DNA from 3 places in the Guptibacillus sedimenti genome. Region 3 is predicted to be linked to each of the others. Evidence: riboswitches for the same ligand, from Rfam matches in the RefSeq annotation. Region 3 holds a riboswitch; each other region holds the start of a gene.

Region 1 (7,785 bases), on a different contig from region 3:
GTAGGTGTGCCTAAAAGTCCCCAGGTGTGGGTTGAATGCTCAGGGGAAAAATACGCCTCAACAGATGCCTTTTCTCTCAGGCGCTTTTGCTCTTCATAGGCAATCCATTTCTCTAATTTATCAGGGACAGCACTCCCCATGCCGGTAGCCAAATTGCCTCATACACTGATAAACACACGCTTGATACATTTGGTCATTTTGTGCATAACTTTGATAGCAGTTATTCAAACACTGCTGATAAAGATTGTGCTGGGGCGGCAATCCACCGGGACCTAACCATGGCTGTTGATGTGGATACGGCTGTATCCAACCTCCTCCATTGTATCCTGGCGGAAGACCTCCAGGGCCTAACCACTGTTGCTGTGGAAAATTCCATCCACTTGGACTCATAGAGCCACCGCCATAAATAATTCGTTGATGATCATTTGGCAACATCAATCTTCCTTTCTTCATTAGTCACTCGCTTCATAATTAATTTAGTAGGGGGACAGCTTAACCGTGCTTGGATTAAAATAAAAAGGAGGGAACTAGACTCCCTCCTTTTTCGCTCTATTTATAAATCATCAAATCCATTATCATCAGACACTTTCGTATACTGACGTGACTTCTGTTCAAAGAAATCACTTTTTCCAGCATTCACATCAGCATATGCTTTGATCCACCTCATTGGATTCTCTCGATGCCCTTCAAAAGGACGCTTGATTCCAAGCTGGTTCACGCGCGTATTAGCCATAAATTTAATATAATCGCTTAATTCATTCATCGTAATACCAGGAAAACGATCACCGATGATGTATTCTCCCCACTTGATTTCAAGTTCAGCCGCTTCTCTGAAAGTATTTGTAATGAAAGCATGGTTCTTTCCCGTATTAAGCTCAGGATGCTCCTTGAACAGTTCCTTTACAATATTTACGAACAACGTGACGTGAAGCTGTTCATCTCGATTAATGTAATTGATCATCGTAGACGTCGATACCATCTTTTGGTTACGCGCGAGATTATAGAAGAAAGCAAATCCTGCATAGAAGAATAGTCCTTCAAGAATAATGTCATGCACGATCGATTCAAAAAACGTTTGAGGTGATGGATCTTGTACAAATGCCTCATATCCTGAGGCAATAAATTGATTACGCTCTAAGAGCACTTCATCATGCTTCCAATATTCAAAGATCCGATCCTGCTCATGTTTATTGACAATCGAAGAAAGCACATAGCTATAGGACTGATTGTGTACAACTTCCTGAAAGGAAAGCACTTGCATGAGCGCAGAAAGGCTTGAATCTGTTAAATAATCTGCTACTTTACTCGAATAGTCGGTTTGAATTGAGTCTAGAAAAGCGAGAAGTCCAATGATTTTCTTAAACGTATCTTGCTCATCTTCACTTAATGCTTCCCATTGCTTTACGTCGTTTGACATATTGATTTCAAACGGAGTCCAAAAGTTTCCTAGCATATTTTTATACATCGGATAAGCCCAGCTAAACCGGACATCATCCCAGTTTAGAACGTTTGAGCTCTTACCGTTAATAATCCCTGTTGAGCTATTCGGTGCAGACACGTCATAGAGCTTTCTTTTCTGTATCGTTGCCACTTTGATCTCCTCCTTTAACTTGCGCAGCTTTCACAGTCATCGATCTCAACTGAAGTACTCCTAGTGTAGTACGTTGTCTTCAATCCTTTTCTCCACGCCGTCAAATGAATGTTGAGCAAGTCCTTTGCTTTCACCGTGCTCTGCACATAAATATTAAATGAAATCGACTGATCGACATGACGCTGTCTTGCCGCATTTTGCTCAATACTCCACAGCTGATCAATATGATACGCCGATTTATAATACCAGGTTGTTTCATGGGAAAGGTCAGGTGCCGTCACTGGAATTTTATAATTCTTTTTTTCCTCTGAATATTCCTTTTGGAAAATCGGATCAATTGAAGCGGTTGATCCGGCTATTAAACTCGTTGAACTGTTTGGTGCAACAGCTAGTAAATAAGCATTTCTAACACCACTTGACTCAACTTTTTCTTTCAGTGCGCTCCATTTTTCATTCGTATAACCACGTTGTGTAAAGTACTCCCCGTTTTGCCAATCAGAGCCTTCAAAAAGAGAATAACTCCCTTTTTCAACTGCAAGTTCATGGCTCGCCTGTATGGTTAGGTAGTTAATTGTTTCATAGAGTTCATCTGCATAGTTTGCTGCTTCATAACTTTCCCAGACGATCCCCTTTTTCGCCAGTAAGTGATGCCAACCAAACGTTCCAAGACCGATACTTCGGTACTTCTCATTTGTTAACTGCGCTTGAGGGACTTCAATCGTATTAATATCAATGACGTTATCAAGCATTCTTACTTGAATCGGGATTAATCGCTCTAGGGCATTGGCTGTAACCGCACGTCCAAGATTGATGCTTGATAGATTACAAACGACGTAATCGCCAGGCGTTTTCGTAATGATAATTTTACCGTCTTTCGTCATTTCCTCTTCAACGGTCGTCGCACTCATATTTTGCATAATCTCGGTACAAAGGTTTGAAGCATAGATCATGCCAGCATGCTTATTCGGATTTGCGCGATTAGCCGTGTCGCGATAGAACATGTATGGCGTGCCTGTTTCCAATTGGGATTTCATGACACGCTTCATAATCTCAATCGCTGGGACGGTTTTTCTTGATAGTTTAGGATGATTTACGCACAACGCATATTTCATGCGAAATTCTCCTGCGCCTGTTTCATTATCATAAGTATCTTCAAGAGAAAACCCCATCACCTGACGGACTTCATGTGGATCAAACAAATGCCAGTCTGCCCGGTCTTCTACCGCTTCCATAAAAAGGTCTGGAATACACAAACCAGTAAAAAGATCATGCGTCCTCATGCGTTCGTCCCCGTTATTAAGCTTGGCATCAAGAAATTCAAAAACATCTTTGTGCCAAACATCGAGGTAAACCGCAACAGCGCCCTGGCGTTGACCTAATTGATCCACACTAACGGCTGTATTATTTAGTTGTTTCATCCAAGGTAAAACTCCTGATGAATTCCCTTTAAACCCTTTGATATCACTACCACGCGAACGAATTTTCCCAAGGTATGCGCCAATTCCTCCACCATTTTTTGATACGGTAGCGACGTCCGTATTACTGTCGTAAATGCCGCGGAGGCTGTCATCAACTGTATCAATAAAGCACGAGCTAAGCTGACCGTAACTTTTACCGGCATTTGAAAGTGTTGGCGTCGCTACTGTCATATAGAGATTGGATAACGCCCAGTAAGCTTCCTTAATGAATTCAAGTCGCTTTTCTTTCGGTTCATTCATCATCAGTGTCATCGCAATGACAAGAAAGCGTTCTTGCGGTAATTCATACACGTTTTTTTCATGATCGGTAGCAAGATAGCGGTCTGCAAGTGTGCGAAGGCCAATGTATGTAAAAAGACGATCTCGTGTTGGAGCGATGAACATCGCTACCTGATCCACTTCCTTTTTCGAATAAGATTGAAGAAGGGCTTCGTTATAAATCCCTTTCTTCGTTAGCTGTTGTAGAAGCCGATACAAGTTCCCTTCCCCATATACTTCCTTTTCATTTCGGTTACGAAGAGAATTCCGATAAAGCGTACGTAGATGAAAAGCTGCCGCCACATATGTCCAATCAGGCTCTTCTGCCGTAATTCGTTCCAATGCATTTAAGACAAGGATATTGTCAATCTCGTTTTGTGTAGGTTTTTCTGTTAGGCCCTTTGTTGTTTTCGCAAGGAAGCTTTCACTTGTCTGCAAATGATAGTCAATTAGAATAACGTTTACTTCCTCTATTAGTGTTGTTAACTTCGTATCAACCACTGTGCTCATTAGCCTCTCTCCTTTTTTTCATTATAAAAGGCTCACTCTTAGCAGAGTGAGCCTGGAGAAAACGACAAGTTAGACGTGCACATATGTACACATTTCCGATGCCATCTCTCACCCTCAATCCCCGAAGAATAGAAACGTTTTTGAGTACACGGCAGGTCTACTGGCTTGTGCTTCGTCCTTGGCAAACCTTCCCAGATTATTCTCCAGTGGTTTCTTGCCTCGTCCACACGACAGTTGCGGGGACAGCTCCGGATTCAGACCGGATTCCCTTTTAAGTCGTTCTACGACACCGCATACTCAACTATTTAATTATTTTAGATTTACCCCATATATAGTATGAAAACACTTTTAAACTACTAAATATTGATAACACCATCTTACATGACCCATCGTTTTTGCACAAGCTCTATTGTTACATTGACGAGGATTTATTTCAACTTTAAGGACAAACACCTATCACAATCACTTCGTTTAAGCATATATTGTTAACACCTAAAAAAGTTTCCTAAAGGAAAGAAAGGTGAGTATGATGAAAAAAACGACATGCTTTAAGAAGCTTGCTGGCTACACACAGCTCTGTCAGAAATTCGGTCTTCTAAGCGAAGAAGAAAGCAAAGAAATTCTACAAAAATTATATGAACACAAAACGTAATACCTTCATCCTGGTGGTAAAGGAAGCGTGATGATAACCCTTCCTCCCTTTTTAAGATTTTCTGCGTAAATTTCACCATGATGCTTTTCTACAATTGTTTTCGTAATCGCCAATCCGATTCCAGAGCCAGATTGATCTCCTGTGTAAAACCGTTCAAAAACACGATCGGGATTCTCTCCAAATCCAGTACCATCATCTTGAATTTCGATCGCAACCTGATTTTCCTCTTTCCGCATACGAATTTCGATGAAAGATGAGGCGAATCGTAGGGCATTCCCAATAATATTCAAGAAAGCTTGCTTCATTTTATCTGCGTCTACCTCTACATAAATCGCACAATCACCATCATATTTTAGCTTTAACCCGTTCTGGTAAGCTAATGGTTTTACTGCCGTCACCGCTTCTTTCATAATAAGTTGCATGTCAACTACTTCGTAGGTGAAAGCCTCTTCTACTGTTTCCAGTCTTGTTAAATAAGAAATATCTTGCACGATTTTCTTGAGTCGCTGCGTTTCATTTACGATTACTTCAAGACTATGCCCCACTTCTTCTCCGACAATCACGTCGTCTAGAATTCCTTCCGCATTCCCTTGGATTGCCATTAAAGGGGTTTTGAGTTCATGAGAGGCATTTTGAAGAAATTCTTTTTGGTCGAAATCATTCTTTCGTAGCTGATCCGTTAGTTCCTCGAAGGTTTCCGCTAGTTCATTAATTTCATCTTTTGACTTAAGTTTTAGTGGAGGCTGTGGCTTTCGCATACTAAATCGTCTCATGTGATTTGCCAGGAGACGAATCGGTCCTGTTATGCCTCTTTGCATCCAGGCCGCAAGGAGTACCGCAACCGCCGCAGAAACAAAGAGGCTCACCGCCTGTGCCTGTTCGATGATTCGATTAAAGCCTTCTAAACTCTCTACCTTTGTAAAAAGGACAAGACGGCCAATTTGCTCACGAGAGGCATTGATTGGCACTTCCTCTGTAACAAATCGCTTCCCCTTATTTTCTTCATACTCCTTTTGAACGTCATCATCGACATTTGAATAAATCGCCCTGTCATTCTGGTTATAAATAATGAATTGAGAAGAAATTAAATTACCCGCCATTTCAATTCTTCTACGATCCAGTAAACTATTCGGCGGCTGATTCCCTTTCCAATTTCGATCTTCAAGCATATGACTAATTTGAAGGCCTTCTTTTTGAAGCTGATCCCTGGCTTCACGAACAAGGTATTCTTGAAAAAGATAGCGAAATGAGACCGTTGTAATGAGAAGGATAACCACAATTAAAATCACGTAGCTTAGAAATAATTTCGTGCCGATCTTAAGCTTCTTCATCGATTTTATAACCATACCCCCAGACGGTCACGATTTGATAATCCGCATGTTCCATTTTTTTACGTAGCCGCTTCACTAGATCATCAATCAACCTACCATCACCTGCATAGTGATATCCCCAAATGGTTTCAATTAGTTTTTCTCTTGTGAATGGTTGCCCGGGGTTCTGAATAAGAAAAGCAAGTACATCATATTCTTTTGGTGTTAAGGCTAATTCTTGATCATCTATTTTTACTTGTCGTTTTTTCTTATTCAATTGGACATTTTTCAAATGAATGTGATAGGAAGATTGCCCCTGTTCTAATCGATCGATCCGTTTAAATATATTTTTAATCCGTACAACCAGTTCACGCGGACTAAATGGTTTTGTTAAATAATCATCCGCCCCCAGTTCGAGCCCCAGGATACGATCAAGTTCTTCATCCCTTGCAGAAACGACGATAACTGGTATAAAAGACTGCTTCCTTAACCGTCGAAGCAGTTCAAGTCCATCGACATTAGGCATCATAATATCCAATACGAATAAATCGGGTTCACTCGTTTTAAGAGCACTTAACACTTCAGCTCCATCCTGAAAGGTTGACACCGTAAACCCTTCTTTCTTTAAATACTTTTCTAAAATATCACGTATATTTTGTTCATCATCGATAACAAAAACGTGTGGCATTTCTTCACTCCGTTCTTTCGTCCACCATACTTTTTTCCTATTTTATCCTACGCTTCTCACACAGTAAATCCATCTATATAGTAGTAACGTAAATAAAAGAGATAGGGAAGCTCCCTATCTCTCATGATGACTAGCTAAGCTTTTCAATTAGCTGATCAAGCACCTCATTTTTTTGTTTAACCAATTCGGAAGCCTGTTCTCTGTTTGCTTTCATTTCTTGATGGGCTTCTTCACGTGCAGCTTTCTCTTCTTCCGTTAACTCCGGACGTTCTCCACTATCTTTCCACTCTTGCATCTTCGCTTCTTTTTCTTCATGGGCAGCTGTGAATTTCTCTTTTAAAGCATCCAACTGAGTATTTAGATCGGCAAGCTCTTTTTGAAGCTCGTCAACGCCGTCAACGCTTGCATCTTGATCAAGTAAGAGATCAATTAACTGATCTTTCTTTTCAGCCGTTTCCATTCGCAGTTCGCGCTCTTCAGATTGACCTTTAAAGTGACCTCTTTTTCCATGATGACCATCATGTCCCGCCATTTCCTCCTGCCCTATTACTGCTTCGTCTATTTCAGTTGATTCGCCATCTGCTGCATAAACATTAGCTCCAGCAATTCCTCCCGCAAGCATAACCGATGCAACTCCAATCATCCATTTGTTCAATTTCATCAATCTCCCTTCGAAGGTATGTTCTTACACTACCTATTATGGACAGCAACCTACGAAGAAATTTGTAAGAATGATGTGAAAACGATGTGAGTTTCCGCTATCGCTTTGTTAATTGCTGAATCACTTTTTCATCTAAGCTACGTACATGTAAATCTCGCTGTGGAAATGGAATTTCAACATTGTTTTCTGCGAGAATCCGATTGATGCGGAAATTCAAACTGCTTTTTGTTTCTACTGCTGCTTTGGGGGACGAGATCCAAATAAACAGTTGAAAATCTAGCGATGAATCACCAAAACCAAGAAAATTCACAAAAGGCGGCGGTGTTTCAAGAACATACATCGAGTGTTCCTTTTCTTCTTCTGCTACTTGTAAAAGAAGTGATCGAACAAGCTCGACATCCGATCCGTATGCGACACCAATTGGTAAGACAAGCCGCAACCGAGAATCGCCATAGGAATGATTGACAACCTGTTCTTCGATGAAGTAGGAATTTGGCATGATAATTCGTTCATTATCTAACGTGCGAATAATGGTTGCACGCATATTGATTTTCTCAATGTCACCAATGATGTCGTTAATAATGACACGATCGCCTACTTTAATTGGCCGTTCAAATAAAATGATTAAACCAGAGAT
Region 2 (7,785 bases), on a different contig from region 3:
GGAAAGTATATAAGAAAGGTGAGGAAGTGCTCCTCACGGCTCTTGAGTACAGGCTTTTCCTCATTTTCGCTAATCATGTTGGACAGGTTTTAACGAGAAATCAATTATTAGAACGGATATGGGATGTGGCTGGTGATTTCGTTAACGACAATACGCTGACAGTCTACATCAAGCGGCTTCGCGAAAAGCTAGAGGATAACCCACAGAGCCCGAAAATCATTAAAACTGTACGTGGATTAGGTTATAAGGTGGGTGATTAGGTTGCTGCGTAATCGCGAAATTCGGCTTTTTGCTCTCATTCTTTCCGGTATTATTGTGCTCGCCATCGGGCTCGCTGCGTTCACACTCTCTTTTTATGCGGCGCTTTTCACCTTCATCATATCGCTCCTGCTCGTCAGTTGCTTTGTGCTTTTTACAAGGTGGCGCTACCGTGAAATTGAGCAGCTTTCCGGCTATTTAAGGCGGATCAGTAATGGCGATTACACGCTTGATGTCAGAAACAATCATGAGGGCGAGCTCAGTATTTTAAAGAATGACATTTATAAGGTGACAATGATGCTTTCAGAGCAGCATGCCCTTTTACAAGAAGATAAAGTGAAGCTAACCAACGCCATTTCAGACATCTCGCACCAGCTCAAAACGCCGCTCACTTCCATGCTCGTCATGGTGGATTTAGTGAGTGATCCGAAGTTAGATGAGAGGAAGCGGGTTGAGTTCACGACAAACATCCGCGTTCAATTAGAAAGAATTGAATGGCTTGTTTCTTCCTTATTAAAATTATCAAAAATCGATGCTGGGACGATTACGTTTAAAAAAGAAAGCATTTCTCCTGGGGAAGTTATCCAAAAAGCCATTGAACCTATCCTCATTCCAGTCGATATTAAGCAGCAAAATCTCTCGATCACGGGAGATGATACGATTACATTCGTTGGTGATTTCAACTGGACGTCTGAGGCACTTCTTAACATCTTGAAAAATTGCGTTGAGCATACGGGAGAGGGTGGGGCCATTTCACTTTCCTATACCGATAACCCGCTCTATACCGAAATCACAATTGCTGACAACGGAATTGGTATTCCAAAAGAAGATCTACCGTACATCTTTAAGCGCTTTTATAGGGGAAAGAATGCTTGCGATGATAGCGTAGGCATCGGTCTTGCGATGGCGTACAGCATTGTGACGAGCCAGAATGGGGACATTGAAGTTATCAGTGAAAAGGGCGCGGGGACCGAGTTTAGAATCAAGTTTTACAAGCAAGTGGTTTAAAAATGGCAAGGTGACGAAACTGTCACTTTAGAGTCACTTTACCGTCATTTTAGGCAGATAAACTGAAGATACATTAAATTAATGGGGGAATCTGCAATGGAAATTTTAAAAATAGAAAATCTGTCTAAAGTGTACGGCAAAGGCGAAACGGCAGTGAAGGCGCTCGATGATGTTTCCTTTTCGGTGAACAAGGGAGAATTTGTGGTCATTATAGGACCATCTGGTTCTGGAAAATCAACGTTGCTTCATATGCTCGGCGGAGTGGATAGACCGACAAGCGGCAATGTTCTCGTCGATAATACCAATATTTATGAGCTAGATGAAACGCAGCTTGCTATTTTTAGAAGAAGGCAAATTGGACTCATTTATCAATTTTATAATTTAATTCCGATCTTATCTGTGGAAGAAAACATGACCCTTCCGATGCTATTAGATGAACACAAAGTCGACAAGAAACAGCTTGAGAATATTGTTAACACGCTAGGCTTACAAAATCGACTGGGGCATTTGCCAAACCAGTTATCTGGAGGGCAGCAGCAGCGGGTTTCCATTGGAAGAGCGCTTATTAGTAATCCTGCGATAATGCTCGCCGATGAGCCGACTGGAAATCTGGATAGTCAAAACAGTAGCGAAATCATGGAACTTCTGAAAATGTTTAATAAAACATACAACCAAACGCTTATTGTGATTACACATGACGAAAGGATCGCGCTCCAAGCGGATCGCGTCATTTCCATTGAAGATGGAAGGATTGCCAAAGACGAGGTGATTCGTCCATGAACATCGTGAACAAATTGACCGTCAGGCATTTAAAAGAAAACAAGAGGCGGACGCTCGTTACCATCATAGGCGTCATTATTTCTGTCGCGATGGTGACCGCTGTCGCCACGCTTGGCGTCTCGTTCATGGATCTCCTCCAGCGACAATCGATCGCGACAGATGGCGAATGGCATGTTCAATATGAGAACGTAAATACGGATCAAATTGAAGCCATTGAAAAAGACGAAGCGACCAGTACGCTCGTTCTCGCCAACAATGTGGGTTATGCCGAATTAGATGAGCCACAAAATGAAAGCAAGCCTTATCTGTTTATTAAAGAATACAATGAGCAAGGATTTAACAACTTTCCGATCGAAATCAGCGAAGGACGCTTGCCGAAGGATGATCATGAAATTGTGTTGTCTGAAGAAATTTTAGCGAATTCAGGCATGAACCTTGAGATTGGCGATCAAGTTACAGTAGATGTTGGCGAACGCCAGATGGAAGGGATTGCTCATCCCTTTTCTCAAAATGATCCGCTGCAAACGGATGTGGAAGGAGCAAGTGAATCATTAGAAAACACGGAGCCCAGAACGTACACGGTCGTTGGAACAATCACACGTCCGACCTGGGAACCAGCCTGGGCACCTGGTTATACAGCGATTAGTTATGTTGACCAAAGCCTCATGAACAGTACGGATAAAGTCGATGCCGTGGTGGTTTTAAATAAAGTGAAACGGTCCCTTTATAAACATGCAGAAACGCTGGTGAGCGAAAATAATATTGAAAACGTCTCGTTTAACGATGATCTGCTGCGTTACTATGGCGTGACGGACAACGATAATCTATTAAAAACGATGCTACTACTAGCTGGTATTATTATGAGCGTAATCATCATTGGTTCTGTCGCTTTAATTTATAATGCTTTTGCGATTAGTGTATCGGAGCGATCGAGACACTTAGGGATGCTGTCGAGCGTCGGGGCGACGAAACGCCAAAAGCAAACATCGGTCTTTTTTGAAGGAGCGATTATTGGTGTCATCAGTATTCCAATCGGAATTCTTGCTGGTCTCGGTGGCATTGCAGCGACGTTCCTGTTCATTAACTCCTTTATTGAAGGGGCGCTTGGAGGGACGGAAAAGCTCCGCGTGGTGGCGACACCGATGTCTATTCTTATAGCATGCGGGATTTCAGTGATTACGATTTTTATTTCATCCTATATGCCAGCGCGGAAAGCATCGAAGGTCTCTGCCATTGATGCAATTCGACAAACTCAGGATATTAAGCTAACTGGCAAAACGGTGAAAACGTCAAAGTTTATTCGAAAATTATTTGGGATTGAAGCGGAAATTGGCTTGAAGAATTTAAAGCGGAATAAAAGAAGGTACCAAGTGACGGTCTTCTCGCTTGTAATCAGCATTATCCTTTTCTTGTCGGTGTCCTATTTTACATCGAATTTAGAAAAATCTCTTGAGCTATCACAGCAAAACATCAATTTTGATATTCAAGTAAGTGGACAGAGAGTAGGGAAAGAAGATCTCGAGCCGTTTACGAAGCTCAAAAATGTAACAAAATCCACTTTTAAATTAAGGATCTACACCTAACGACATTTGTGGATCCTGATGCTGTCCCAATAGATTTACAAAAAACCTTAACTGAGGATTACGGCCTTTTGAAGGATGGCAAATACCAATATAATGCGGTTTTACATGGATTAGATGAACGTAGTTTTCATGCTTATGCAAAAAAGGTAGGCGTGGAGGAGGAGAAATTAACGGATCAGGCCGGAATCGTCATTGAAAACATCTCCTTTAGAGATCGCGAGTCAGGTCAATTTAAGGAGTCGAAAGCCCTTAACACCGAACCTGGTGAAAAGATTAAACTTTACACGATGAATTATGAAACAGAAGAAGCAACATTAATAAATGAAATTCAAATTGGAGCCTTAGCCGATGAGGTGCCAATGGGAGTGAGTGCGTCTGGCGCAGGTGGAATTGACGTTATCGTTTCAGAGGAAACCATGAATCAGTTGATTGATACCAGTGTTGAAGAAAATGTTCAAACGAATCTCTACATGAATAGTTCGGATCCAATGGCGACGCAGGAAGCGATTGAAGAAGGAGAACGAAACGATCTATACGTTTACAATGTGTTCCAAAATCGACAGCGTGATCAGCAGATGATCCTCTTTATGTCAGTCTTCACGTACGGATTTATTACCTTGATATCGCTTATCTCCATCGCGAATATCTTCAATACGATCTCGACAAGTATTTCGCTTCGAAAGCGAGAATTTGCGATGCTGAAATCGATTGGCATGACACCGAAAGGATTTAATAAAATGATGAACTACGAAAGCATCTTCTATGGCATGAAGGCGATCCTGTACGGATTTCCACTTAGCATTGCGATCATGTATGTGATGTATCTCTCATTTAGAAATACATTTGTCTATGGATTTACTCTTCCATGGATGAGCCTTCTCTTTGTGGTCGTCGCCATCTTCATCATCGTTGGTTCGGCGATGCTTTACTCGATTAAGAAATTAGAGAAGAACAATATTGTCGATACGTTGAAGCAGGAGAATGTGTAGGTGTGGTGGAGGAGGGGGTCAGGCTCGAGCCTGACCCCACTAAAAGACAAAAGCAGCAAAAGTGTCCTCAATGGAGAGACACTTTTGCTGCTTTTTGTGAGGACGAAAATCCCTTTAAAGTGTTGAGGGAGAAGAGTTATCGATAGATATAAATCTGAATGGGGTCAGGCTCGAACCAGACCCCCTCCCCATATACTGTGCCTATCACATGCAAAAAAGGAGTTCAATCATGTACCCATACTATCGCACCCTCGAAGAAGACATTGCGACTGCCATTAACGGAGAATATAGCGCCATTCAGTGTTACAAAAAGTTAGCTCAGCTCGCTCCGAATGAAACCGAGCGAGATCGCATTCTAGAAATTCGAAAAGATGAGAAAAGGCACTTTAAATTGTTCAAGTCCATTTATACCCAACTGACCGGTCAAGAGCCTTCTCCAAAGCTAACCGAAGTATGTCCGACAAACTATTGGGCAGGCCTTGATGCCTCTTTGAACGATGAACAAGACGCAGCAGATTTCTATAGAAGAGTGGCTGATCAAACGAATAATCCGTTCATCAAAGAGGCGTTCACTGGCGCAGCCTTAGATGAGCAAAACCACGCCGTCTGGTTTTTGTATTTCTTAACGAAGAGAAGGTAGTAAGAAAGTCGTGTGGTGCCAGGGAGGAGCCTGACCCCCAAAAAAGACAACAGTTCCCCCCACTCATACAATCATGTATAATAAACCTGTTACGAAATTTCATAGTGATCGATTCAGGTGTCTTTTCAATGAAGACTTAAAAGGGAAGCTGGTGCAATTCCAGCGCGGTCCCGCCACTGTAAATGGTCGCTTGCTGCAGAATCCACTGTTCGCACAACGAATGGGAAGGAGCAGCACGCGAGAACCATGAGCCAGGAGACCTGCCTGAATCAAGCGCGAACAGCCTACGAGGATAGGGATGTGCGAACGGATTCAGGTGTAGCTTTTGGCTGCCGTTACTTCCATTCGACCATCTTCATGCCCTCCGGCGTGGGGATTTTTTTATTTTAGAGACATCATCGTACAGGAGGAGAAACACACATGAAAAAGCTTTATTCACTACTCGTCTTACTTTTTCTCGTGACAGGAATTATCGCTGGTTGCGGCGCAAGCGAGGAAAACGGTGCAACGAATGAAGGAAATGCAACAACAGACCAGGCTGAACAGTCAGAAGATAGCGCTTTCCCAGTAACCATCACCGATGCGCTCGATGAGGAAGTGACGATCGAGAAAGATCCTGAGAAAATCGTCTCTCTCATTCCGAGTAACACGGAAATTCTATTCGACCTTGGCGCTGGTGAAGAAGTTGTCGGCGTTTCAGATTTCGCGAACTATCCGGAAGAAACGACTGACATTGAGAAAATCGGCGGCATGGAATTTAACGTCGAAAAAATCATTTCGCTCAAGCCTGATCTCGTACTTGCCCACGGATCAAGCGCACATAACTCAGAAGCCGGTCTTCAACAGCTTCGCGATGCGGGCATCGCTGTACTTGTGGTAAACGATGCAAAAAGCTTTGAAGAAGTGTACAAATCAATTGAAATGATCGGACAAGCAACAGGTGAAACCGAACAAGCCGAAACAACCATCAGTGACATGAAGCAGCAGCTTGAAGACATTCAAGCAAAAGCGGAAGACATCCCTGAAGATGATGAGAAAGAGGTCTTCGTCGAAGTTGCACCTGCACCTGAAATCTTCTCTCCAGGGAAAAATACGTTCATGGATGACATGCTTTCGATGATTCATGCGAAGAACGTGACGCACGACGAGGAAGGATGGAACCAAATCGATCAGGAAGCGATCATTCAAGCAGACCCTGACGTGATCATCACAACGTACGGTTATTATACAGAGGATCCCATCAAGCAAGTGTTAAGCCGTGACGGCTGGCAGAACGTAACGGCGGTAAAAGAAGAGCAAGTTGTCGACGTGCACTCGGACCTCGTCACGCGCTCAGGCCCTCGTCTCGTTGAAGGAGTAGAGGAACTTGCAAAAGCGGTTTACCCGGATGTTTTTGCTGAATAAACGGTTCATTGCCTATCCGATAGCGACAGGGCTTTTGATTGCCGCTATGCTGCTCGGCATTTCGATCGGCACCGTTTCCGTCCCGGTGCTCACGATTTTAAAATTAATCGGAACCGAAGTGCTGCACCTTCCTTCTTTAGGAAAAACGGATCCGATGTTTACAACGATTGTGATGGATATTCGCCTGCCACGCGTCATCCTGGCAGGTCTTGTGGGGGCGTCTCTTGCAATAGCAGGGGCCGCTTTTCAAGGTTTACTACGTAATCCATTAGCCGATCCGTACGTACTCGGCGTATCATCTGGCGCATCGGTCGGAGCTGTGCTCGTGCTCTTTTTCAACCTTACCATTCCGTTTGTCGGGGTGTTCACCCTTCCTGTTATGAGCATCGCCGCTTCGATCCTCACGATTTTCCTCGTGCTTTTCTTTGCACGACAAATCGAGCGATCGATGCGCGTCGAGACGATTATCTTAACAGGAATCGTCTTTAGCTCTTTTCTTGGCTCACTTCTATCTCTCATGATCGCGCTAACGGGTGAGGAACTAAGACAGATCATCGGCTGGCTCCTCGGAAGTGTGTCCATGCGCGGCTGGGAATATATCGGGATTATCCTGCCATTTTTCATCATTGGCGCAGGCATTCTCCTTTTCAGTACGAAAGAGCTGAACGCTATGTCGTTTGGGGAAGAGCGCGCTCAGCATATCGGCGTAAACGTCGCGAAACGGAAGCTCTGGATTCTGATAGGCGGCTCGATTTTAACAGGCGCGGCTGTCGCTGTGTCAGGAACGATTGGCTTTGTTGGTCTTGTGATTCCGCATTTAACGCGCCTCTTATGGGGACCGGATCACCGCCATTTACTGCCGCTCTCGATTTTACTCGGCGCCGCATTTCTGATCGTCGCGGACTTGATCTCGCGCACGATCATTTCACCAACAGAGCTTCCGATCGGCGTGATTACATCGCTCATCGGTGCGCCGGTGTTTGCCATTATTTTAATTCGAAGACGTAAAGAAAGTAGAGGATAAGCATGCTTAGCGTACAATCTGTTACAGGAGGATACCCCGGTCACGACGTGCTCGCCGACATCTCGTTTGATGTAGAGAGAGGCGAGCTGCTCGGAATCG
Region 3 (7,785 bases):
GCAGCTTTTGGCTTGTTGTTTAATGCTCCGAAATCCTCTCTAATAAAGGGTGGATTTGTCGGCATGTGCGGTTGGATGATTTATTATGTTATGGAAGCTTCAGGAATCGATGTAGTCGTTGCAACGGTGACCGCTTCTTTCTTTATTGCTGTGATTAGTCAGTTTTTTGCAAAAATGTATCGGACGCCCGTTATTATTTTTAGCGTAGCGGGAATTATTCCGCTTGTTCCTGGTGGATTAGCGTATGATGCGATGCGGAATTTTGTCCAAAATGACTATAACAATGCCATTAACCTCGCAGCAAAAGCTTTTATGATTTCAGGCTCGATTGCAGTCGGATTAGTATTCTCAGAAGTGATTAACCAGATCATTCGTCATTCAACACTTACGAGACGTCAAAAACAGTAAAAAATAGGTCGTAATCCTTTTGCGTCATAGCCATTCCCTATGATAACGTTTAAGCGGATGACTCTGTCGAACGGTGTCAAATAATGTTAGTATCTGGGGAGGATCAACGATGAAAACCTATCCCCATCTCGGATTGTTAACAATTCGATTGGTCGTAGGTGTGCTTTTTTTTGTTCATGGGTTTTTAAAGTTTTCTGGAGGTATTGAAAACACGATAGCATTCTTTGAAACAATTGGGATTGCTGGTTTTCTAGCTTATGTTGTTGCTGTTATTGAGATAGCTGGAGGAATTTTAATGATTCTTGGTATAGGAACACGTTTCATTAGCGTGTTATTTTCTATGATTCTAATCGGCGCTCTTCTTACAGTAAAAAGGTCAACAGGTATGCTTGGCGGCTATGAGTTAGATATCGCTTTTCTAGCAATGTCGGTCTCGCTTTTTTTAAGTGGAGGCGGACCTTATAGCCTATCCAACTACTTGATCAAGTCGTTACCATTTAACCAGGAGTCGGAATCGAAGGATTAAAGAGGAAGTGAGTGATTGGCTAAACCTAAAAAGAAGTTAAAACGAAGTGCTAGATGGTTTTTCTTAGTTGTAGGTATTGTGCTTGTTCTTTTGGTTATTATCATGCGATTTAAGCCATTTGCTGATACGAAAGGTTTTCAATTAGAAAATCAACCTTTTCTAGGAGAAGAAACGGCTCCGGTAGAATTGGTGGCTTTCGGAGACTATCGATGCCGTTCCTGTCAATCATTTAATGATTCTTTATTTCCATTGATTCAAGAAAAACTGATTGCTACGGGGAAAGTTAAATTTTACTTTGTTCAGCACCCATTTGTTGATGAGGATTCAACTAGAGCAGCTGAGTTTGCTGAAGTGGTTTACCAAGAGCTTGGAAACGATGTTTTCTGGCAATTTCACCACGTTGTCTATGATCAGCTTCAGGTAGATAAAAACAAAGCAAGTTTGTCGTTTTTAACCGAAACTCTTAGTGGTTTGGTGAGCGAGGAAGAAACAGATAAGGTTGTTTCTGCCTATAAAGGTGGAGCCGGTGAAAAAGCAGTAGAAGCCGATCTTGCTTATGCAAACAAGCAAAATGTTTCTGCAACGTCTGCCTTACTGGTTGATGAAAAACGATTCGAGGGAAACAGCCTATCAGAATTAAATAATATGGTTGAGAACTCTACGAGTGAATGACTATTAGGCGCCTGAATGGCGTCTTTTTTTTTAGACCTTTTGTTAAACAAACGTTTGATTAATAAAAAAGAGATTAAACAAACGTTTGATTAAGGACGTGTCTTGACTTTGTAAAGAAAGAAGTAAAGAATGAAGAAGTACAATTGAATAAATATGGAAAAGGTGTGCTGAATCCAGTACATAATAGGGAAATTGGTGTAAATCCAATGCGGTCCCGCCACTGTAAGAAGTATAAACGATGCGTTATTCCACTTATCAATGATAGGGAAGGAGTATTCGTTCTAAGAAGCTTCAAGTCAGGAGACCTGCCTTTTCTAAAGCACTGATTGACCTACGGATGATAGGGGGGTGTATCGAGAAGGCTAGATGATGCCTATTCGTTATGCATGCTCTTGTGGAAAGAGGATGCATTTTTTATTGTTTGGAAAAGGAGAGAGGATATGAAAAAGACAGTAAGCGAATCAAGAGTCTATAAGAGCAGTCGTATTTTTCCACCGGACTTGAACAGTCACGGAACCTTATTTGGAGGGAAATTACTTGCGGACATGGATATGTTAGCATCAATCGCAGCAACAAGGCATTCTCGTCTAGAATGCGTCACGGTATCAATGGATACAGTTGAGTTTTTGCATCCTATTACTGAAGAAGATTCGATTCATTATGAAGCATTTGTCATTTGGACAGGAAAAAGTTCTATGGAAGTTTTTGTGAAAGTAACCGCTGAACATTTATTGACAGGTGCAGATCGTGTAGCAGCTACGTGCTTTATTTCGTTTGTTGCTTTGCTTGAAGGAAAGCCGATGCAAGTCCCTGGAATTGAACCAGAAACAGAAGGGGAGAGGCAACTTAATGTGCTGGCGCAAAAACGAGCTCAAAAACGATTGGAACGTAAAGTAACAAGTAAGAACTTAGCAGAAATTTTAACCATGTTATAACAAAAAGGGAGAGCGGAGTTATCCATCTCTCCTTTCTTTCGTTCTCATCCTGATTACTTGGAATAAGAAACTTTTTTTGAAAACAAAGTTAGGAAAAGATAGTTGAGTGGTATAGGAGTTAGAGTGCAACGAAATAACCAAAGGAGACGACCAATGTGGATTAAACATGATTTTTTTAAGTATATTACAGGTATAATTCTATTATTAATTTGTTTCTTCTTTTTAACGGAGTTAGGTTTAGTAAAACCAGTAAAAACAATTATCGGTACACTTTTCTACCCCGTTCTTATTGCTGGCTTTTTGTACTATGCGATTAAGCCAATTGTTAAGTTAATGAAGAAAGTTCCCTATGTGTCGGATCTTGCCGCGATATTAGTCGTGTTTTTGGCAATTGCAGGTATCCTCTATACAGGTTTTACTTTTCTAGCAAATCCGATACAAAGCCAGGTATCTGAGTTTTCAAAGGAATTACCTGAGAAGTTGAAGGAATCAGCAAAAGATGCAGAAAAGATGATGGAGAATAAGGATATGGGAATGTTTTCGGTAGAAAACCTCCAACAAAAAGCAACAGGTTTTTTAGGGAATTTAACACAAAATTTGGGTGATCATATCATGCAAGTTGTGAGTGCATTAACAAGTGCCACCACAGTTCTCGTCATTGTGCCTTTTGTTTTGTTTTATTTCCTTAAGGATGATCACAAATTAAGTCCTTTTCTGTTGAAGTTAATCCCTAATAAACATCAAGGGGAAGGGCGAAAGATTCTTCATAAGATAGATGAAACGCTATCTGCTTATATCATTGGGCAAATTATTGTAGCGATTGTAGACGGAATCTTAATGTATGTTGGCTATTTAATTATCGGCCTACCTTATGCATTAATATTAGGACTGTTTGTTATGGTCACAGCTGTGGTTCCATTCTTTGGACCTATCATTGGAGTTATCCCAGCACTTGTGGTGGCTTTAACTCAAGAACCTATTTTAGCGTTGTATGTGATTATTATTACAATAGTCGTTCAACAATTAGAAGGAAACCTGGTAGCCCCTGTAGTACTTGGCAAAAGGTTAAACATTCATCCTTTAACGATTATTTTACTACTCATTGTAGCAGCTGCTTTATATGGCTTCATTGGAATGCTGATTGCTATCCCACTTTATTCAGTTATTAAAGTCATTGTTAAGAATTTCTATGAATTCTATCGCATACGGCATCGAGCGGAATTAACTGAATAGCGATGAACTCCCCTAATTCGTTTAAGATTAGGGGAGTTTGTCTTTTAGGTATCTTTATAAATAAAGGTGTGCAAGGCGTTTATATGAATTTTTCCGTTCTTTAGGGTCGTGTAAGTTTGTCAGTACCATAAATTCTTCTGTCTCATAAAGCTCGGCCAAGTCATCGATTTTCTTTTTAACTGTAGACGGAGAACCAATAATCATTCGCTTTCGGTTTGTCTCTATCCTTTCCTTTTCGGAAGCTGTATATCGATATTTCCTTGCTTCTTCAGGAGAGGGAATACGACTATCGAGGCCTTTTTCAACACGTAAAAGCCAGAGGTCCTGGCTTTGAGCAAGTTCCTCAGCATGTTCATCTGTTTCTCCACAAACAACAAAAAGCGCTATGATTGCAGAAGGGGATGAACTAAAGTAGGTTGATTTGAACAATTCATAGTAGGTTTTTAACGTATTTTCTCCTCGATCGGGTTTAATGAAGTGGCCAAAAACATAGCCAATTCCTAACTCTGCTGCTCTTTTTGCGCTGTTTTCTCCCATGCCAAGAAGCCAGAGGGAAGGCGGGGTGTTCGTTTGTGGTGCTGCTTTGATACCAGCATATTCATGTCCGCTAGGCATAGAATCGGTTAAATAGTGAGAAAGCTCTTTTAACTGACGAGGAAACTCATTTAAGTCTTTATTTACGCCGTCTGTTAAAGCGAGTCTCGTTTTTGCTGTACCTCCAGGAGAACGTCCTACGCCAAGGTCAATTCGACCGGGGTGCAGAGCTTCTAACTGACGAAAGTTTTCGGCTACTTTAAAAGGACTGTATTGTGGGAGTAAGACACCTCCAGAACCTACTTTAATGCGATTTGTTGAGGCTGCGATATGTGCCATCATAATCTCAGGAGCTGTGCTAGCTAGCCCTTTTGTACTGTGGTGTTCTGCAAACCAGTATCGTTTATATCCTAGATCTTCTGCTAAAATAGCAAGGTTTCGTGTATTTTCAAGGGTTGTATATGAGTCACTTCCTGAGGGAATGGGAGCTTGATCAAGAATACTTAAGTTTATCAATCGTCCTGCATCTCCTTCTATTCTCTATGTTAGTATAAGCAATCTCATTCTATCCTAACGCTTTAAATAGGGATGGTATAGTGATAAGACTTCTTTTTTTAATAAAATGTGAAATAGTGAGCAAAGTGGTTGCGACTTTGGAGAAGATGTCATATACTAAAAATATAGAAATTGTGAAAAACATCACATACTCATTGTTTTATATGTGAAATCATTCACAATTTAATGAGGAGGAATATTGATGAAAGTAGCAGTAGTTGGATGTACACATGCTGGAACAGCGGCAGTTACAAATATAGCAAGACGTTATCCAGAAGCTAGTATTACTGTTTATGAGCGTAATGATAATGTATCCTTCTTATCATGTGGAATTGCTCTATATGTAGGTGGAGTTGTAAAGAATCCACAGGAGTTATTCTACTCATCTCCTGAAAAATTAGAAGAGATGGGCGTAACGATGAAAATGAAGCACGAAGTATTGCAAGTTGATTCTAAAAATAACCGTATTCACGTTAAAAATATAAATACAAACGAAGTGTTTGAAGATGATTACGATAAACTAGTGATGGCGACTGGTTCATGGCCAATCGTACCGCCTATTGAAGGAATTCAACTTCATAATATCCTTTTATCTAAAAATTACACCCAAGCCAATACAATTATTGAAAAAGCGAAAGATGCTAAGCACGTAACCGTAATTGGTGCAGGCTATATTGGAGTTGAATTAGTAGAGGCTTTTCGGAAATATGGAAAAGAAGTAACGCTTATCGATGGAGAAGACCGTATTTTAAGTAAGTATCTTGATAAAGAATTCACCAATGTTATAGAAGAAGACTTTAGAGAGCGTGGGATAAAGCTTGCTCTTAATGAAACGGTAACTCGCTTCGAAGGTGAAGAGACCGTCTCTAAAGTGATAACAACTAAAGGTGAATATGAAACAGATCTCGTTATCCTTTCAGTAGGTTTTCGTCCAAATACATATCTACTTAAAGGTCAAGTAGATATGATGCCAAACGGTGCCATTATTGTGGATGAATATATGAGAACGAGTCAACCTACGATTTTTGCTGCGGGCGATAGCTGTGCGATTCGTTATAATCCAACTGGCGAAAATGCTTATATTCCTCTAGCTACAAATGCGGTTCGAATGGGGACGCTCGTTGGACATAACATTATAGAGCCGACAATCAGATATATGGGTACTCAAGGAACATCAGGGTTGCATCTTTTTGATTATAGTATGGCTTCTACTGGACTAACTGAGAAGGCAGCACTTCGTGTGGGGAAGAATGTGAAAACAATCACAATTAAAGAAAATAACCGTCCTGAATTTATGCCAGATTATGAAGTCATTACGTTAAAAGTTGTCTATGAAGAAGAGAACAGGAGAATTTTAGGTGCGCAGGTGATCTCTAAAACTGATGTAACGCAATCGATTAATACGCTATCTGTGTGCATTCAAAACTCCATGACAATTGATGAACTAGGATACATTGATTTCTTTTTCCAGCCACACTTTAATAAACCTTGGAATTTTCTTAATCAGGCCGGTCTCCAGGCGGCTTTATAATTGTCTGTCCTCTGGCATCACACTATGCCAGAGGATTTCTCTTATATTCTGCGATGCTTGCATCCTAACCTTTCGATAGCCATAATAAAGGATAGAAAATGTGTAGGAGAGAGTGAAGAAACATTGACTAATAAAATTACGGATATAAATGTAGAACAAAAGCATACGCGGATTTACCTCATTCGCCATGGTGAAAGTGAATGGAACGCAGCAGGAGACCTCTATTGTGGGCGAACGGATATTGGGCTTTCTAAAGAAGGCGTAACACAAGCGAAGAATGCAGGCGACTTTCTTAGTTCAGTGGCATTTGATCGGGCATACGCGTCCCCTTTGATTCGAGCATGTGATACAGCTGAACTTATTTTAGGAGAACGGGATTTACCGATTCAAAAAGACGAACGGATTTATGAAGGAGATTTTGGCGAGTGGGAAGGACGATCCAAAGCAGCATTTATAAAAGAAGATCCTGATTCATGGAATAATTGGATGGCTAATCCCTGGGCAACAAGGGCTGGCAGGACTGGTGAAACCGCGCGAGAAATGTATGAGAGAGCATCGGCTTTCTTTAAGGAAGTTAGTGACAAACACCCAGGTGAAACTGTACTCGTTGTCGCTCATAACAACACCATTCGCTTCTTCCTTGCAGGTATATTAGGGATGCCTTTTTCAAACTATCGTCGCATCTTTCAAGATAATACAGGTATCAATGTTCTCGATGTGGATGGCGATGATATTCTCATACGTAGTCTGAATATCAATGCTCATTTAAATGATTGAATAAAAAAAAGCGGTGCAGCACCGCTTTTTTCTATTTAGAAAGTTCTTTGTATGATTTTTTGACAACGCTACTTAAAGCGATCAGAGCAATGACGTTCGGTAATACCATAAATGCGTTAAATGTATCGGCAAGTTGCCAAACGAACGGAACGTTTAAGACAGTCCCAAGTACGATGAAGATAAGCACAGCGGCACGATAATACGGCACACTTTTTTTACCAAATAAATAGTTCACGTTTGTTTCACCAAAGTAAGCCCATCCTAAAATCGTTGTAAAGCTAAAGAACAATAAACTAAAAGCAATAAAATAAACACCAAAGCTTCCTAGTCCACTAGTAAAACTGGCCTGAGTTAATTCAATGCCAGTTAAATTGGAACTTGCGCCGTCAGTTACGAGAATAACGAGGGCTGTAACGGTACAAATAATCACGGTATCAATGAGAACACCGACCATGGCCACAAATCCTTGTTGGGCAGGATGTTTCACTTCTGCCACAGCGTGAGCGTGAGGTGTTGACCCCATACCTGCTTCGTTGGAGAATAGCCCTCTTGCAACTCCATATCGAATGGCTTCTTTAATAGAAGCACCAAGCACTCCGCCTCCAGCAGATTCA

What was found. Region 3 has a riboswitch for cobalamin ahead of PQ578_RS18455 (acyl-CoA thioesterase). Riboswitches for the same ligand answer to the same signal wherever they lie in the genome.
Region 1: another riboswitch for cobalamin. It lies ahead of PQ578_RS03590 (ribonucleoside-diphosphate reductase subunit alpha); the one in region 3 lies ahead of PQ578_RS18455 (acyl-CoA thioesterase).
Region 2: another riboswitch for cobalamin. It lies ahead of PQ578_RS01430 (ABC transporter substrate-binding protein); the one in region 3 lies ahead of PQ578_RS18455 (acyl-CoA thioesterase).

What each region holds. Positions count from the first base shown of each region.
Region 1 covers NZ_JAQQWV010000001.1:742,974-750,758, reverse strand. Annotated here, with positions in the region: gene PQ578_RS03600 (hypothetical protein) at 121-432, opposite strand; gene PQ578_RS03595 (ribonucleotide-diphosphate reductase subunit beta) at 554-1,591, opposite strand; gene PQ578_RS03590 (ribonucleoside-diphosphate reductase subunit alpha) at 1,606-3,837, opposite strand; cobalamin riboswitch at 3,971-4,146, opposite strand; gene PQ578_RS03585 (hypothetical protein) at 4,367-4,489, shown strand; gene PQ578_RS03580 (sensor histidine kinase) at 4,495-5,820, opposite strand; gene PQ578_RS03575 (response regulator transcription factor) at 5,807-6,487, opposite strand; gene PQ578_RS03570 (hypothetical protein) at 6,618-7,142, opposite strand; gene PQ578_RS03565 (mechanosensitive ion channel family protein) at 7,246-7,785, opposite strand, start outside.
Region 2 covers NZ_JAQQWV010000001.1:273,147-280,931, forward strand. Annotated here, with positions in the region: gene PQ578_RS01405 (response regulator transcription factor) at 1-260, shown strand, start outside; gene PQ578_RS01410 (sensor histidine kinase) at 262-1,266, shown strand; gene PQ578_RS01415 (ABC transporter ATP-binding protein) at 1,363-2,046, shown strand; partial or broken gene PQ578_RS01420 (ABC transporter permease) at 2,043-4,618, shown strand; gene PQ578_RS01425 (ferritin-like domain-containing protein) at 4,848-5,258, shown strand; cobalamin riboswitch at 5,357-5,540, shown strand; gene PQ578_RS01430 (ABC transporter substrate-binding protein) at 5,679-6,662, shown strand; gene PQ578_RS01435 (FecCD family ABC transporter permease) at 6,646-7,686, shown strand; gene PQ578_RS01440 (adenosylcobinamide amidohydrolase) at 7,689-7,785, shown strand, end outside.
Region 3 covers NZ_JAQQWV010000005.1:102,896-110,680, reverse strand. Annotated here, with positions in the region: gene PQ578_RS18470 (threonine/serine exporter family protein) at 1-408, shown strand, start outside; gene PQ578_RS18465 (DoxX family protein) at 518-934, shown strand; gene PQ578_RS18460 (DsbA family protein) at 950-1,606, shown strand; cobalamin riboswitch at 1,750-1,933, shown strand; gene PQ578_RS18455 (acyl-CoA thioesterase) at 2,047-2,541, shown strand; gene PQ578_RS18450 (AI-2E family transporter) at 2,695-3,774, shown strand; gene PQ578_RS18445 (LLM class flavin-dependent oxidoreductase) at 3,829-4,824, opposite strand; gene PQ578_RS18440 (CoA-disulfide reductase) at 5,066-6,394, shown strand; gene PQ578_RS18435 (histidine phosphatase family protein) at 6,518-7,171, shown strand; gene PQ578_RS18430 (alanine/glycine:cation symporter family protein) at 7,203-7,785, opposite strand, start outside.